DNA from 2 places in the Geobacillus sp. FJAT-46040 genome. Region 2 is predicted to be linked to the other one. Evidence: riboswitches for the same ligand, from Rfam matches in the RefSeq annotation. Region 2 holds a riboswitch; the other holds the start of a gene.
What was found. A riboswitch is a leader RNA that binds a small molecule or an ion and turns the genes downstream of it on or off. The one in region 2 is predicted to bind thiamine pyrophosphate.
Positions count from the first base shown of each region.

Region 1: another riboswitch for thiamine pyrophosphate. It lies ahead of tenA (thiaminase II); the one in region 2 lies ahead of thiC (phosphomethylpyrimidine synthase ThiC).

Region 1 covers NZ_NISS01000001.1:2,301,708-2,306,129, reverse strand. The annotation lists gene CD000_RS12190 (MFS transporter) at 1-598, shown strand, start outside; gene CD000_RS12185 (class I SAM-dependent rRNA methyltransferase) at 662-1,846, opposite strand; TPP riboswitch at 1,989-2,096, shown strand; gene tenA (thiaminase II) at 2,203-2,886, shown strand; gene CD000_RS12175 (ECF transporter S component) at 2,910-3,500, shown strand; gene CD000_RS12170 (ABC transporter ATP-binding protein) at 3,515-4,422, shown strand, end outside.
Region 2 covers NZ_NISS01000001.1:2,550,020-2,554,441, forward strand. The annotation lists gene CD000_RS13660 (aminotransferase class I/II-fold pyridoxal phosphate-dependent enzyme) at 1-320, opposite strand, end outside; gene thiC (phosphomethylpyrimidine synthase ThiC) at 919-2,607, opposite strand; TPP riboswitch at 2,779-2,892, opposite strand; gene CD000_RS13670 (methyl-accepting chemotaxis protein) at 3,028-4,281, opposite strand.

The DNA.
Region 1 (4,422 bases), 250 kb from region 2:
CAAAGGGGCGAACAGATGGGATTTGTATGAAAAAAGCGCTTTGACCCCGTCGTTGCTGTTGTTTTTCTTGACGGTGACGTTCGGCGGCATCGCCTCATTCTTGCCTCTATATACGGCGCAAAAACAGATCGGCGGCCTGCAACTGTACTTTTTGCTTTACGCGCTTGCCTTGATGGTGACGCGAACGTTCGCTGGCCAGTTGTATGACCGAAAAGGGCATCGGGCCGTCTTTCTCCCTGGTGCGGGGCTTATTTTGCTGGCGATGCTTCTTCTCGCTTGGCTGCCGGGAGAATGGGCGTTGCTTTTGGCGGCGGTGCTGTACGGTTTCGGCTTTGGCATGGTGCAACCGGGGCTGCAGGCGTGGTCCGTCGAGCGGGCGCCTGCCCACCGCAAGGGAATGGCGAACGCGACATTTTTCTCGTTTTTTGATTTAGGGGTCGGCGTCGGGGCGATAGTGTTTGGCCAAATCAGCCATTGGTTCGGCTATCCGAGCATTTATTTAGCTGCTAGCGGTTCGGTGTTCCTTTCGATGCTTGTCTATCTGTCGGTCTTGCATAAAGAACAATCGCTTCGCCCCCGGGAACGAAAAAACGCTTAGGGATAACCCCTAGGCGTTTTTTCTGCCCAGCGGCGCATCGAAACGGCCTTTGAGGGCGGCTCGTCACCGCCGGGAATGCACTTCGTAAATGGCGAATTTTAAGTAGTCGCCTTCTTCCGCGGCAAGGAGTTTCGGGTGGTCGTAGCCGGCGCCGTTCCAATATACTTGGCGCAGCACTTTTTTCGCGTCAAATGCCGCATCAGCGATCATCTCTTGAAATAGGTGCGGGCGGACGTGGTACGAGCAGCTTGATGTGACGAAAAAGCCGCCGTCTTTGACAAGCTTCAATCCGTTTAAGTTAATGTCTTTATAGCCGCGCAGCGCCTTCGGGACGGCATGGGCCGATTTCGCGAATGCCGGCGGGTCGATGATGACGACATCCCACTGTTTGCCGGCGCGCACTGATTCGCGCAAATAGTCGAAGGCGTTGGCGACGACAAATTCAACGTTCGTGAATCCGTTTAACGCGGCGTTCCGTTTCGCCGTTTCGATGGCATGTTCGGAAATATCGACGGCAGTAGCATGTTTTGCCCCATACAGACAAGCGTTTAGCATAAACGAGCCGGTATGGGTGAAGCAGTCGAGCACGGTTGTCTCCGGACCGATGAGCGGACGAAGAGCGGCGCGGTTTTGCCGTTGGTCGAAGAAAAAGCCGGTTTTTTGTCCGTTTTCAATATCGACGATGTATTTCACGCCGTTTTCCTCGATTTCGATTTCCGTTTCCGCTTCCCCGTACCAAAAGCCTTTTTCTTGTTTGAGACCCTCAAGCTCCCGAACGGACACATCGTTGCGCAAATAAATGGCCCTTGGGGCAAACACGTCAAGCAAGCCGCGCAAAATCCAGTCTTTCCGCCTTTCCATGCCGAGCGCCAAAATTTGCACAACAAGCACATCTTCATATTTGTCGACGATCAATCCGGGCAAAAAGTCGGCTTCGCCATAGACGGCGCGGCAGGAGCGAACGCCGGGAATCATCCGTTCACGGTACGCCCACGCCTGACGGATGCGGTCGATGAAAAAGCGCTCATCGAGTTCATCGTTTGGGTTTTGCGTCAAGACGCGGACGATGATTTGCGAAGCGGGGTTGATATATCCTTTCGCCAGCCAATACCCTTGATGATTGTAAACGTCAACGAAGTCGCCCGGCGCAGCATCGCCTTCGATGCGGTCAACTTCACTTTGAAAAATCCATGGATGCCCTTGCTCAAGCCGTTTTTTCCGTTCTCTTTTCAGGATGACCTTCGCCATCGTTTCCACTCCCATTCCGTCGTCAATTGCTGCGTTTCCATCATAGCGGATTGCAACGCATAGCGCAACGTCGGAGAAAAAAAGATTGACAATCGTTCGTGCCATGGTATGATTAAGTGTAAAGAAAACTGAAAATTGCACCATCATCCACTAGGGGAGCCTTTAGAAAGGCTGAGATCAAAGTGTGCCTTTGAGACCCTTAGCACCTGATCTGGGTAATGCCAGCGTAGGGAAGTGGAGGAGCAGCACAGCAAGGCTAGGCTTTGCCTTGCCAACGTCGCATGCCCACGCCGCTTTCTTTACGCCAATCGGCAAAGGAAGCGGCGTTTTTATTTTGCCAAAAAGGGGGAAAACGAATGTCATTTGCCAAACAATTGCGCCAAGCGGCCGATCCGATCTGGCAGGCGAGTTTCCGCCATCCGTTTGTTCAGGAGCTTGGCCAAGGGACGCTTGCGCGCGAGAAGTTTCGCTATTACGTGATGCAAGATGCCTATTATTTGCGCCATTTTGCCCGCGTTCAGGCGATCGGGGCGGCGAAATCGCCGGATTTGGCGACGACAGCCCGGTTGGCGCACCATGCACAAAGCACGTGCGAAGCCGAGCTGTCTCTGCATGAAACGTTCGCCGAGCTCTTGGGCATTACAGAAGAGGAAAGGGCGGCGTTCATTCCGGCGCCGACGGCGTACGCCTATACGTCGCACATGTACCGCGCGGCGTACGAAGGGCATCTCGGTGATGTTATCGCCGCCATTTTGCCGTGCTACTGGCTGTATTACGAAATTGGCGAGCGCTTGAAAACGTGCCGCCCGAACGATCCGATTTATGAAAAATGGATCGGCACCTACAGTTCGGACTGGTTCCGCTCGCTTGTGGAAGAGCAAATCGCGCGGCTTGACGACATCGCTGACGAGGTCACCGAAGAGGATCGCCATCGGATGAAGCGGCATTTCCTCATCAGCAGCGAATATGAGTACGAGTTTTGGGAGATGGCGTATCGGCTTGAGCAGTGGCCGTCGGCTGAATTGGCGGCGAGCCGTTGACGTGAGACAAGGAGGAGAACAGGATGGAAGTGAAGACAGAAGGGTTAAAATTGGTGGATATTTTAACGACGATCGTCATTGCGATTGTGTTTGGCGTTATTTACAAATTATGGGGACCGCTATATAGCGCGGTGGGAGCAGTAGGGTTTCATCTCGATCAATTCATTTACGGCATGTGGTTTATCGCCTCCTCGCTCGCTTATTTGCTTATTCGCAAGCCAGGGGTGGCGTTGCTCGCGGAGATTGCGGCTTCGTCCGGCGAGCTGATCATGGGATCGCAATGGGGGCTTGAAGTGCTCATTTATGGATTCATTCAAGGGCTGTTTGCCGAGCTCGTGTTTGCGGCGTTCCGCTATCGGCGGTTTGACGTGCTCGTCGTATCGCTAAGCGCGGTCGGCGCGACGATTGGCTCGCTCATCATGGACTTTTACAAAGGCTATATTGAGGCGCTCGCCCCATGGAATATGGCGCTCTTTTTGCTGGCGCGTTTTATCGGCGCCATCCTCATTGCCGGCGTGTTCGCTGTCTCGTTGGCCAAGGCGCTTGAGAAAACCGGGGTGACGCAAATGTGGCGGCCGGCCTCGAAAGACGATTACGATGCATTGAACCGGTAAGGCGGCGAATGGCGATGAAACAAGCAATTGCGATTGATCGGCTGCGCCTGAAATTTCCCGGGAGCGACGGGCTGCTGTTTCGCGACTTGTCGCTTTCGATTGCCGAGGGGGAGAAAGTGCTCCTCCTTGGTCCGTCCGGATGCGGCAAGTCGACATTATTGCAAGTGATGGCTGGCATCATTCCCCGCTCGATCGATGTGCCGATGAAAGCGGAGCGCCTTAAGCGGCCGGAACGGTGGGGCTATGTTTTCCAAGATCCTGATGCGCAATTTTGCATGCCGTATGCGGACGAGGAAATCGCTTTTGCCCTCGAAAATCGAAGCGTGCCGCGCCACGAGATGCCCGTCCGCATCCGTGCCCTGCTGAACCAAGTCGGTTTGGAGATCGCTCCGCATACGGATATTCATACGCTTTCCGGTGGAATGAAGCAGCGATTGGCTCTTGCTTCGGTGCTGGCGCTTGAGCCGGATGTCTTGTTTTTGGATGAGCCGACGGCGCTGCTTGATGAAGAAGGGACGAAGGCGGTATGGCAAACGGTGAAGCAGGTGGGCCGCGGCAAAACGGTCATCATCGTCGAGCATAAAATTGACCATGTGCTCGACTTTGTGGATCGCATTGTCTTGTTCAGCCGCGATGGGCGCATCATCGCCGACGGCGAGGCGAAGGCGGTGTTTTCCGACTATAAAGACGTCATTGCCGCTGAAGGGATTTGGTATCCAGGCGTCTGGGATGACTATGACCGGACGGCAAGGCGGCGAAATCGCCATCAAGGCGAGGAGCTTCTTCGCCTCGCCCGTTTTCGCGGGTTCCGCGGCCGGGAGGCGAAAATCTATGTTCCTGAAGCAACGGTGCACGCCGGCGAATGGATTGCCGTCACCGGAAAAAACGGCGCCGGTAAAAGCACGTTGCTGCACGCGCTTAT
Region 2 (4,422 bases):
ACGATTCCTTCTTTCGAGCCGATTAACGCCAACACCTCGGTCTCCGGATCGATCTTGACGCCATATTCCCGTTCATAAAAACGCGCGACCGCTTCCCGATACTCCCTGCAGCCGCCATACGGCGAATACGTATAGTGTTCTGGCGCATCGAGCGCTTCTTTCAACGCTTCGATGACAAAGGAAGGGGGCGGCAAATCGGGGGCGCCGATCCCTAAATCAATGACATCGACCCCGATCTTTAGCAATTCTTCTTTTTTCTTCTGAAATCGGGAGAACAAATATGGCGGCATCGTCTGCACAATATCGGAAAATGTGTTCAATCCCATCCCTCCTCATAGCCCTTCGTTTCAGTTTATGCGCACGCCCATCCCCCTCATGCCCGTCTCACGTTCAAGAAGCAGCCTATCATACCAATGGCTTTCTCACATCAAGACATCATCAAAATCTTTTTTCTCGAAAAGCGGTCGATGCAGGAGAAGGGGTTATTTTTTCACTAAGCTGCTAGAAAAACGCGATCCACCTTCTGAAACCCGGCCCTTTCGCCATAAAAAAAAGCGGCCGGCATCATCCACGGTTCGATGACGCAACTGGCCGCTGTCTATGGAAGCGAAGCGCCGGCGAAGGCGCCGCGATAGACTGCGCAGTTTTCCCCGCATGATCATTCTATGACTAGAAATTTGCACCTTATGCCATTATCATAATCAATCCGAAACGATTTGTAAATATATTTTTTAAAAATTATATATTTTTAAAATAATAAGGAACCGCACCAATTTGCAGAACAAACAAGAGGGGCAATGAACGTTCGCCCCCCTCCGCTGCTTCGATCAGCACTGAGCGCCTTCCAGCTCATGCTTTTTCCGTTGATCGAACTTCCATATTCTCTCCACCATGCCGAGCATCGCAGCCCGCTTCTTGTCATTGATACAGCGACGAGCCTTGCCGAATAAATTGTTGCGCTTTTTCTTTCATCCCTTCCTCTTTGATTTGCCGCTGCAGCTCGTGCGAAATGTTCATCGAACAAAACTTCGGCCCGCACATCGAACAAAAATGAGCTGTTTTCGCCGCCTCGGCCGGCAATGTTTCATCATGGTACTCACGAGCCCGTTCCGGGTCAAGCGACAAGTTGAACTGATCGTTCCAACGAAATTCAAAGCGCGCTTTCGAGAGCGCGTCGTCACGCTGCTGAGCGGCTGGATGCCCTTTTGCCAGATCAGCCGCATGGGCGGCGATTTTATAGGCCACGACCCCGGCGCGTACGTCCTCTTTATTCGGCAACCCTAAATGTTCTTTGGGCGTTACGTAACAAAGCATCGCCGTTCCATAAGCGCCAATGATGGCGGCGCCAATCGCTGACGTAATATGGTCATACCCGGGCGCGATGTCGGTGACAAGCGGCCCTAACGTATAAAACGGCGCTCCATGGCAAATGTCCTGTTCCCGCTCGACATTTTCGCGAATTTTATGCATCGGAATGTGGCCCGGCCCTTCGATCATCACCTGCACATCATGCTTCCAGGCGATTTTCGTCAGCTCGCCAAGCGTTTCCAGTTCCGCAAACTGCGCCTCATCGTTCGCATCGGCGATGGAGCCGGGGCGCAAGCCGTCGCCAAGGGAGATCGCGACATCGTATTGTTTCAAAATCTCGCAGATTTCTTCAAAATGCGTATACAAAAAGTTTTCTTCATGATGGGCCAAACACCATTGGGCGATGATCGAGCCGCCGCGCGAGACAATTCCGGTCGTCCGGTTGGCGGTGAGCGGAATGTAATGAAGCCGCACACCGGCGTGGATCGTCATGTAGTCGACTCCTTGTTCAGCCTGCTCGATGAGCGTCTCGCGGTACACGTCCCATGTCAGCTTCTCCGGCACCCCTCCTACCTTTTCGAGCGCCTGATAAATCGGCACCGTTCCCACGGGGACCGGCGAATTGCGGATGATGTACTCGCGTGTTTCATGAATGTGTTTGCCGGTCGACAAATCCATGACCGTATCGGCGCCCCAACGCACCGCCCAAAGCAATTTTTCCACTTCGTCTTCAATCGATGAAGAAACAGCCGAGTTGCCGATATTGGCATTAATTTTCACATGGAAACGACGGCCGATGATCATCGGTTCGCTCTCTGGATGGTTAATATTGGCCGGAATAATGGCCCGACCAGCGGCGACTTCTTGGCGGACAATTTCTGGATCGATTTGTTCACGAATCGCGACAAACTCCATTTCTGGCGTAATGATCCCCCGTTTGGCGTAATGCATTTGTGTCACTGTTTTTCCGGGCTTTGCCCTCAATGGACGGCGCACAAACGGAAGCGAACGTTGGATCGCAACAGAAGACCGCTCCATTTCCTCCACATCGCCGCGCTCGACAATCCAGCGGCGACGAAGAGGAGGCAAGCCTTTCTCCACGTCCGGTTCAAAATCGGGATCCGTATACGGGCCCGTCGTATCGTAGACACGCACCGGTTTGTTTTCCACCATTCCTTGCGGCGTTTTCGTTGGCGACAAAGCAATTTCTCTCATCGGCACGCGCACATCCGGGCGCGACCCTTCGATGTACACTTTGCGGCTTTCCGGAAACGACATAAACGAGCGGATGTTTTCCATGCGTGGCTTCCCCTTTCAACATAAAATGATGAAAAATCAGATCTGAAGCCACACCGTCTGAAGCGGGGCAAACACGAGAATAGGCGATGGCGGCCGATTCAAAATAAAAACAGGTTCCGACACCGGAACCTGATCGAAGGCAAAAGGCCAAATGAACAAGACACGTCCATCTGTTCCCGCTGCCTGCTTCCCTACGCTGGCATGACCCAGATCAGGTTCAAAGGGTCAAAGAACTTCATCGCGTTCTTTTCTCAGCCCGGCTCTCGGACTCCCCTAGCAGATAAGCGTATCACAATGATGACTGACTTTTTTTATTTTATCAGGCAATTGGCAAAGATGCAAACCATTTTATTCCAAACGTTGACTCCCACACGTCGTTTGAAAGCCCCTCTTTCTCGAAGAAAGCGTCCTTTTCCTCACTCACACAGAAAATTTCTTCAGCATTGCCCGCATCTCGTCCGCCATCTGACCGAGCGATGTCGACGAAGAGGCGATTTCCTCGACGGAAGCCATTTGTTCCTGGGTCGCTGCCGATACGTTGGCCGCACCAGACGCTGACTGTTCGACAATATTGGTCATCTGTTGGAGTGCGTCGTTCACTTGACGAGCATGCTCCGTCATTTGCTCGATGGCGGACGATACTTGTCCAATTTGTTTGCTCACTTGGCCGACCTCCTCACGGATATGGGCAAATGATTGGCCGCATGCCGCCGCAACGTTCAATCCTTTCGCCACTTCGGCGATCACCTGTTCGGCAGACGCAACTGCCCGCTTCGTTTCTTCTTGAATGTAACCGATCAGCTCGGAAATTTGTTGCGCTGAGCGCGCTGATTGTTCTGCGAGCTTCCTCACTTCGTCCGCGACAACCGCAAACCCTTTCCCTTGCTCGCCGGCGCGCGCCGCTTCGATCGCCGCATTGAGCGCCAACAAATTCGTCTGCGACGCAATGCCGGTGATCGCTTCCGTAATCTGTCCAATCTCGTTGGAGCGCTCCCCAAGCCCTTTCACCACCTGGCCGAGCGTTTGCACATGATCGTAAATGAACTGCATTTGCTCGGACATTTGTCCGATTGACTGCTTGCCGTCCTCTGCTTTCGCCGACGTTTTCTCGGCGCGGTGCGCCACATCTTTCGTATGGCAAGCGACGTCGCTCAATGTTTGGGAAATATCATGCACGGACGCAGCGGTGGTGCGGACAGCATCGGCCTGTTCCTCCGCACTTGCCGCAAGCGTTTCCATCGTTGTCGCAATTTGCTCTGTCGCTTTCGTCGTCTGTTCGGCGACAGCGGCAAGCTGCTGAGAATATTGCGCTACTTCTTCGGCATGATGTTGGATTTGCCCCATCACACTTTGCCAAGCATCTGCCATATCGTTTAACGACGCCGCAATCGGCCGCAGCTGCTGCACGCGATCAAGCGGTATGCGCACCGTCAAATCTCCGCCTGTCATCTTGCCTAAATGTTCGTTAATAACGGCAATCGGGGCAACAAACCGTCGATAGTTGAGCGTTGCCGAAACGAAGCCGAGCATCGCGCCAAACAGCACCGTAGCAACAAGCGTCCACCAAAATGCCGCCCCGCGAATGCCGTTGACCAGGCATGTGGCCATGCCGATCGCCGCTGTGCCAGGAATGACAACGAACATTGTGCGAATGATATAAGCGCTTAACGACAATCCATTCTCCTCCTTTTTTCTATATAAGTTGCAATAAAGATTTTCCGATTGTTCGATTCTGTTTTCCTTCATAACAAGTCATTTTGATAGAATGCAACGGGCGTTCTACTGGATGTAAAACAAAGTTTCAACTTATATAGT